2 regions of the Arthrobacter sp. Ld5 genome follow, and region 1 is predicted to be linked to the other one. Evidence: predicted binding sites of a transcription regulator. Region 1 holds the regulator's gene; the other holds the start of a gene.

Region 1 (4,049 bases):
GCCGTGAAGGGGCCGCGACCCTTGAAGATGAGGAAGATCAGCAGGGACGGGATGAACCCGAGGATCCCGCCGAAGTGCGCCAGGGTGGCGAACTGGCGGTCCTCCGACGCCGTCAGGGGGAGGGCGTTGGCCGGAGTGCCTTCGAACGCGGGCTGCGACCCGTCCCGTCCGTGGTGCTGTCGGTCGGCAGTGTTGGGCAACGTCGATTCCTTTGCTGGCTGTCGTGGAACTTCCCCCCGGAGTGCTCCAAGAATACGCGGTGGCGGCGCCGACCTGTTCAGGGACGGTCCGGGGTTGCGGTGAGGAAGTCGATCACTTCCTCCACGCGGCCCAGCAGCGACGGTTCCAGATCCGCGTAGGTGACGACACGACCGAGGATGCGCTTCCAGCCGTTGGCCACGGCGGCCTGATCGTGGTGCGGCCAGCCGAGACCGGCCAGGATGCCGGTCTTCCAGTCCTGGCCGCGAGGGACCACGGGCCAGGCCGTCAGCCCCAGCGCCGCCGGCTTCACGGCCTGCCATACGTCCACGTACGGGTGGCCGACGATCAGCACGTTGCCGCGGGCCCCGGGGGCGGTCATCGCCTGCTGGGCGATCCGGGACTCCTTGGTGCCCGGGAGCAGATGGTCCACGAGGATGCCGAGCCTGCGCTGCGGACCGGGACCGAAGGCACGGATGGCGCCTTCCAGGTCGTCCACGCCGTGGAGCGGCTCGACGACGATCCCTTCGAGGCGCAGGTCGTCACCCCACACCTTCTCGACGAGTTCGGCGTCGTGCTGGCCCTCCACCCAGATCCTGCTCGCGCGCGCCGTCCTCGCCCGCGCGTTCTCGACCCGGACGGATCCGGAGGCGGTGCGTGCGGCGGCAGGGCCGGCCGCACGGGCAGCGGCCGGGGCGGGCGCGACGACGTGCACCGGGCGGCCGTCGAGGAGGAAGCCGTGGCCGAGCCGGAATGTCCGGGTCGTGCCACGCCGGTCCTCGAGCACCATCACGTGGAGTCCGCCGGACTTCTCCACCCGGATCACCGCGCCGACGAATCCACTCTGCACGTCTTCGAGGACCAGGTCCTTCTCGACGGGGACATCCGGGAGCGCCACCCGCTTCGGAGCCGATATGTCCTGGGCTCCCCAGCCGTAGTCCATCCCCGGTTCGTCCTTCCCACGGGGGCTCCGGCGGTCTGCCGCAGCCCGGGCTCCCAATGCTAACAATCCACGCGGACGTACTAGACTTGGCACTTGGGTGTGTCGAGTGCTAACCGCCGGGACCACCCGCCGCGCGACCAGACGAACGGATCCGGAGGTGACACAGGAATGAGTGAACCGCGACGCCTGGAGGTGCTCCGGGCCATCGTCGAGGACTACGTCCACTCCCGGGAGCCGGTCGGGTCCAAGGCCCTGGTGGACCGCCATCGGCTCGGGGTCTCCTCGGCCACCATCCGCAACGACATGGCCGTCCTCGAGGAGGAGGGCCTGATCACCGCCCCCCACACCAGCTCGGGACGCATCCCCACCGACAAGGGCTACCGCCTGTTCGTGGACCGCATCTCCGAGGTGAAACCGTTGTCCGCGCCGGAGAAGAAGGCGATCCAGACCCTCCTGGAGGGCGCCGAGGATCTCGACGACGTCATGGACCGCACTGTGAGATTGCTCGCGCAGATCACCCAGCAGGTGGCCGTCGTCCAGTTCCCCCGCGTCGGCGGGGCGTCCGTGCGGCACATCGAATGCGTGCTGCTGGCGCCGCAGCAGGTCCTCGTGGTCCTGATCGCGACGAACGGCGTGGTGCAGCAGCGCATCGTGCGGACGACCGCGGACATCGAGGAGTCGGAGCTTTCGGAGCTCAAGCAGCGCATCCTGTCCGCCGTGGCGGGGGTGAAGCTCACGGCCCTGCCGGGCGAGCTCGCCGTCGCCCTCTCCCGGCTCCCTCCGGGGCTGCGCGCCCACGGGGGTACGATCGTGAAGGCGCTCGAGCAGCTTGCCGGGCTCGGTCGGGACGATCGCATCCTGCTCGCCGGCACGGCCAACCTGGCCCGCTCGACCGGGGACTTCCCCCTGAGCATCGGGCCCGTCCTCGAGGCGCTCGAGGAGCAGGTGGTCATGCTCCGGCTGCTGTCGGAGATGGAGTACGACGCCCGCGGGATCTCGGTGCGGATCGGGAGCGAGAATCCCTATGGAGGCCTGTCGGAGGCCTCCGTGGTGGCGACAGGGTACGGGCCGGACGCCGGGGCGAAGCTCGGGATCCTCGGGCCCACCCGGATGGACTACCCGACCACGATGGCGGCCGTACGCGCCGTCGCCCGCTACCTCTCGAGGATCCTCGAGGAATAACGGGGCAGCGGGCCGCGGTTCTGGGTTGTCGACGGCCGCCCAGGGCCGACCATGGCCTTTCCGCCGGCACAGCCGGTGAGCAGACGACAGAACGTTCAACAGGAAGTGATGTGCAGGAGTGAGTAATCACTATGAAGTTCTCGGTGTAGCGCAGGGTGCGACCGGGGAGGAAATCAAGAAGGCGTACCGCAAGCTCGCCCGGAAGCTCCACCCCGACGTCAACCCGGGCCCGGACGCGTCGGAGGAGTTCAAGCGCGTCAGCCACGCCTACGAGGTCCTGTCCGACCCCCAGAAGCGGCGGGTCTACGACACCACCGGCAACGAGAACGGGACGGACAGCGGGTACGGCGCGGGCTACTCGGGCTCCGGCTTCGCCTTCCAGGACATCTTCGAGACCTTCTTCGGCGGCGGCGGGCAGCAGTCCGGCGCGCCCTCGCGGACGCGCCGGGGCCAGGACGCGCTCATCAACGTGCGCATCGACCTGAAGGACGCGGTCTTCGGCACCAACAAGAAGATCGAGGTGGACACGGCGGAGACCTGCCCCACCTGCGACGGCAGTTGCTGCCAGCCGGGCACCTCGCCCCGGACCTGCGACATCTGCGGCGGGTCGGGCCAGGTCCAGCGGGCCGTGCGCTCGATCCTCGGCCAGGTCATGACGAGCGCCCCCTGCGGCACGTGCCAGGGCTACGGCACCGTCATCCCCAGCCCCTGCCACGAGTGCAGCGGCGAGGGACGGGTCCGCGCCCGCCGCACGCTGACCATCAAGGTCCCCGCGGGCGTCAGCACCGGCACGCGCATCCAGCTGGCCGGCCAGGGTGAGGCGGGGACCGCCGGCGGGCCGCAGGGCGACCTGTACGTCGAGATCCGGGTCGCCACCGACTCCACCTTCCTGCGGGACGGCGACGATCTGCACGTGACGCTGAGCGTCCCGATGACCGCGGCGGCGCTCGGCACCACCGTGCACCTCGACACCTACGACGGCGACCAGGAGCTCGACATCAAGCCCGGTACGCAGCCGGGGGAGATCCTGACCCTGCGGGGCCTGGGCGTCACGCATCTGCGGAGCCAGGGCAGGGGGGACCTGCGGGTGCACCTCAATGTGGAGACCCCGCGCAACGTGGACCCGCAGCAGGAGGAGCTCCTGCGCAAGCTGGCCGAGCTGCGCAACGAGGAGTACACCGACGGCCAGCTGGCCAGCAGCGGTTCCGGCGTCTTCGCCCGCCTGCGGGAGCGGCTCGGAAACCGCTGAACATGACGCGTCCCCTGTTCTTCGGGCCGGGCGAGGCGGTCCGTGCAGCGACCCCCGGCAGCGTGTTCGCGCTCGGGGGGGACGAGGGGCGCCACGCGGCCATCGTCCGCCGCCTCGGTGAGGGTGAGCGCCTCGACGTCTCCGACGGCGCGGGCTACCGGATCGGTGGCGTCATCACCGCGGTCGGCAACGGCACGGTCGATCTCACCGTCGAGGTGGCCGGCCAGGAGCCCGCGCCACGGCACCGGCTGGTGCTCGTCCAGGCGCTCGCGAAGGGCGGACGCGACGAACAGGCCGTGGAGGCGGCGACGGAGCTCGGGGTCGACGCCGTCGTGCCCTGGCATGCCGAGCGGAGCATCGTGCGCTGGCGCGGCGACAAGGCCGAGAAGGGCCGGCAGAAGTGGGCGTCCCTCGTGGGGGCCGCGTCGAAGCAGTCCCGCCGGTCGTTCGTGCCGGAGGTCCACGCCGTGCTGGACA
Region 2 (4,049 bases), on a different contig from region 1:
TGCGTCAGTCGGCGAGGAGGCCGGGCAACTCGGTGATCGTCGACACCTCGTGGTCCGGGCGCGTCATGACGGCCGGGTACGGCGCTCCGGCGCGGTTGAGCCAGACGGTGCGGAGACCGGCACGGGCCGCGCCGTGGATGTCCCACGGGTGGACCGCGACGAGCACGACGTCGTCCGCCTCGCGCTGGAGCTCCCGGAGGGCGTAGGCGTAGGACTCCGGTGCGGGCTTCCATCGCGGCGCGTCCTCGACGGACAGGACGCGACCGACGTCGCCGCGCACGCCCGCCCGTTCCAGGAGGGATGCCGCGGTCGCGGCGGCACCGTTGGTCAAGGCCGCCAGTTCGAACCCCCGGCCGGCCAGGTCGCGGAGCCCGTCGACGACGTCCGGGTGGACCGGCAGCTCCTTCAGGCTCGCCATCAGGTGGTCGACGGCGTCCCCGGGGTCCCGGTTGAGCCGCTGCCCCGCGAGGACCGTACGCAGGGCGTCCTCGGCGATCTCCCCGAAGGACGCGTTCCGGCCGGTGGCCGTGAGGGCGAAGCCGTCACGGAGCACGGAGGCGAACCAGAGGGCGGCCAGTTGCGGCGGAGCGCCCACCTCCTCGAAGTGCTGGGGCATGCGTCCCAGATCGGACAGGGTCTCGTTGACGTCGAACAGGACGAGGGGCAGGGCCATTACTGGCGGTACCCCTCCACCTGGCTGACGGGCTGGGCCTCGGCGTCGGTCGGGTCTTCTCCGGCGTCGGCCTTCGCGCGGCGCCGGCGCAGCAGGTCCCAGCACTGGTCGAGGTCCTCCTCGACCTTCCTGAGGCGGGTCGCGTGGTCCTGCTGCCCCGCTCCGGCGTCCTGGGACTGTTCACGGAGGTCGTGCTCCTCCTGGACGAGTGTCTGGATGCGCTGCAGGATGTCCTGGTTGTCCATGGTGCTGTCCCTTCTGAGTGGTGCCCGGCCCGCGTCGATAATGCTCAGCAGGCTTTCCTTCAGGCTACTGAGGTGGTCCCGCGAAGACCAGCGCGATGCCGGGCGGAAGCCGGGGCGCGGTGGCTCTGCGGGCCGCGTGAGCGGGGGAATTTGGCGGGGGGCGCGGATGGCCTAAGCTATGGGAGAACCAATTGCCTGTGTAGCTCAGTCTGGTAGAGCATCCGCTTCACACGCGGAAGGCCCGGGGATCGAGGCCCCGCGCAGGCACTGAGGATCAGCTGGAGACAGCACCACGAAAAGGCTCGTACCGCTCCGTCGGGACGGGCCTTTTCCGCGTCCGGGATTTCGTTCTGGGCGAACGCCCACCCCTTAGCACTCACCGCGACCGAGTGCTAACATTTTTCGTAGTTGAGCGGAGGACGCTCAACTCTCGACACACCAACCACCTGCCGGTGGCATCAGCGAAGGAGTTGTTTCCCGTGGCCATGAAATTCGATCCTTTCCGCGAGCTGGACCGTGTGACCGGCGCCCTGATGGAGGGCCGCTCCGGGCTGCGCCTCATGCCGATGGACCTCTACCGCGAGAGGGACCACTACGTCCTCTCCGCGGACCTCCCGGGGATCGACCCGGGATCCGTCGACATCGACGTCGACGGCCAGCTCCTCACCATCCGCGCCGAGCGCACCCTGCGCAGCGCCGAGGGCGTCAAGTGGCTGACCCGCGAGCGCGAGAGCGGTTCGTTCCTGCGCCAGCTCAACCTCGGCCAGGGCGTGGACACGGAGGGCATCTCCGCCCGTTACGAGAACGGTGTCCTCAGCGTGACCATCCCCGTCATCGAGCGCGCGAAGCCCCGCAAGATCGAGGTGATCAGCGGGGAATCGGCCGAGGCGGTCCGCTCGTCGACCTCCGGGACCGCACCCCAGGGCGCCGTCGACGCGTAGCCCCGACCACCCGGAGTACCCCCGGACGCCCGTCCGGGGGTACTCCGCGCCCGATCGGCGGCCGGCTTGCGCGCCCGGCGCCCGGGTGCGAAAGATGGGCACATGGACTTCACACCGAGCAAGGCAATCGTCACCGGCTCCGACTCCGGCATCGGCCGCGCGACCGCCATCGCCCTCGCCGCGGCGGGCTGCGACGTCGGCATCACGTGGCACTCCGACGAGGAGGGAGCCGAGGAGACCGCGCGGTTCGTGCGGGAGAAGGGCGTGCGGGCCGCCGTCGCGCAACTGGACACCACGGACGCGCCGGCGTGCGGCGACGTCGTCGACCGGCTCGCGCAGGAGCTCGGCGGCCTCGACGTCTTCGTCAACAATGCCGGCGTCAACGGCGGCACCATGTTCATGGAGACGGACTGGGACACGTGGCGCGGCACCTTGGGCGCCAACCTCGACGGCGCCTTCGTCTGCCTGCAGCGCGCGGCACGGCACATGATCGACGGCGGACGGGGCGGGCGCATCATCGCCGTCACCAGCGTGCACCAGGAGCAGCCCCGCGTGGGCTCCGCCGCATACGACGCCTCCAAGCACGGCCTCGGCGGCCTCATCCGGACCATCGCCCTCGAACTGGCGGATCGGGGCATCACCGCCAACGCCGTGCTGCCCGGCGAGATCAACACGCCCATGAACGACTCCGAGGAGCAGGACCCGCACTCCATGGACCGTCCCGGTATCCCGCTCGGCCGCCCCGGCGCGCCCGAGGAGATCGCCGACGTCGTGGCCTTCCTGGCCTCCGGTGCCTCCAGCTACGTCAACGGGGCATCCTTCGTGGTCGACGGCGGCATGCTCCTCATGGGCCCGCAGGCGGGGTCGCACCTGACGAGCGGGGGCTGGCGGACCCTGTGACGGGGGCGGGAGTGGCCCGATTCTTCAGCGCGCATTCACGTGCCGTTCAGGACGCGCGGCTAGCGTGGGATCCCCGGACCCTCCCGAAAGGCCCACCATGAACACCCCGTCCCCCACCACCGATGCCGAGGTCCAGGACTGGTCGGGCTTCCGGCGCGGCCAGCACATCACCCTCCACCACGCCACGGGACCCCAGCTCCGCGGCGTCCTGGACATGAGGACCGACGACGTCCTGTGGATCCTGCTGGACGACGGCGGCGGGCGCCGGCTCGTCCACCGGGCGGACGGCTACCGCCTCCGTCCCGCCTGACCCGACACACCCGCTGACGCTGTCGGCGGCGCTGGGTGATCCAGGGTGCGCTGACACGATGACACCCCAGCAATCGGGCTGGTGCCCTGCACCCGGGAACCCTCGCTATTGATGAGCAGGTTTGGTATTTTTGGGCCGCGATCATGCGGCCGACCGTCGTGTGTCCTTTCGGGTCACCGGTCGGCGGGTCGCTTCATGGGAGGGGGCCCGGAGTGTGGCGTGAGCCGTTGCGTCGTCGGACGCGGGAGCTGTTCCGGGACTTCATGGACCGGGCCGAGGACCTGCTGGTCGTCCAGGAACACCTCGAGGGCCTGCTGGAGGCGGTGGTCCTCCTCACGGAAGACCTCAGCCTCGAAGCGGTCCTGGACCGGGTGGTGCGCTCCGCCTGCGACCTCGTCGATGCCCGGTACGGCGCCCTGGGGATCATGGGCGAGGACGGGCAACTCAACCATTTCGTCACCGTCCGGCTGGACGAGGAGGTGGCCCGGGGCACCGGAGAATCCCCTGGCGGCCAGGACGCGGCAGGGCGCCCGAGCCAGGATCCGACCCCGCCCGAGCCCCTCGACCTCGACCTCGACCTCGACCTCGACCTCGATCTCGACCAGCATCCCGCCTCACCGGGGTTCCCTGTGGGCAGCGCGGCGCTGTCCGAGGACCAGGCCACACTGTCCTCGTTCCTGGACGTGCCCCTCCAGGTGCGGGACAGAGTCTTCGGAAACCTGTTCCTGGCGAAGAAGCGCGGCGGGTGGGACTTCACGGACGAGGACGAGGACCTGGCCGCCGCCCTCGCCGCGGCGGCGGGCCTGGCCATCCAGAACGCGCGCCTGTTCGAGGACAAGACCCGGCGTCAGCAGTGGCTGGAGGCGGGCATGAGCGTCAACGAACACCTCACGACCCCGCCCTTCCCCCAGCACGCGGGCGGCCTGGAACTCATCGCCGGCCAGGCCCGGAACGTGTCAGGGGCGGCCCTCGTCGTGGTG

The links. Region 1 encodes HrcA, which represses chaperone genes, less so after heat shock. Its sites were predicted from a motif close to TTNGCACTCGNNNNNNNCGAGTGCNAA; they were not measured.
Region 2: the regulator HrcA is predicted to act here: its motif matches at 1,288-1,314, upstream of ACSGDB_RS14125 (Hsp20/alpha crystallin family protein).

The regions. Positions count from the first base shown of each region.
Region 1 covers NZ_JBPKBO010000018.1:31,618-35,666, forward strand. The annotation lists gene ACSGDB_RS08825 (DUF4870 domain-containing protein) at 1-200, opposite strand, end outside; gene ACSGDB_RS08830 (DUF3097 family protein) at 278-1,141, opposite strand; gene hrcA (heat-inducible transcriptional repressor HrcA) at 1,310-2,323, shown strand; gene dnaJ (molecular chaperone DnaJ) at 2,442-3,572, shown strand; gene ACSGDB_RS08845 (16S rRNA (uracil(1498)-N(3))-methyltransferase) at 3,575-4,049, shown strand, end outside.
Region 2 covers NZ_JBPKBO010000024.1:241,587-245,635, reverse strand. The annotation lists gene ACSGDB_RS14140 (haloacid dehalogenase type II) at 5-673, opposite strand; gene ACSGDB_RS14135 (DUF2630 family protein) at 673-918, opposite strand; tRNA gene ACSGDB_RS14130 (tRNA-Val) at 1,112-1,185, shown strand; gene ACSGDB_RS14125 (Hsp20/alpha crystallin family protein) at 1,398-1,859, shown strand; gene ACSGDB_RS14120 (SDR family oxidoreductase) at 1,962-2,759, shown strand; gene ACSGDB_RS14115 (hypothetical protein) at 2,857-3,069, shown strand; gene ACSGDB_RS14110 (GAF domain-containing protein) at 3,282-4,049, shown strand, end outside.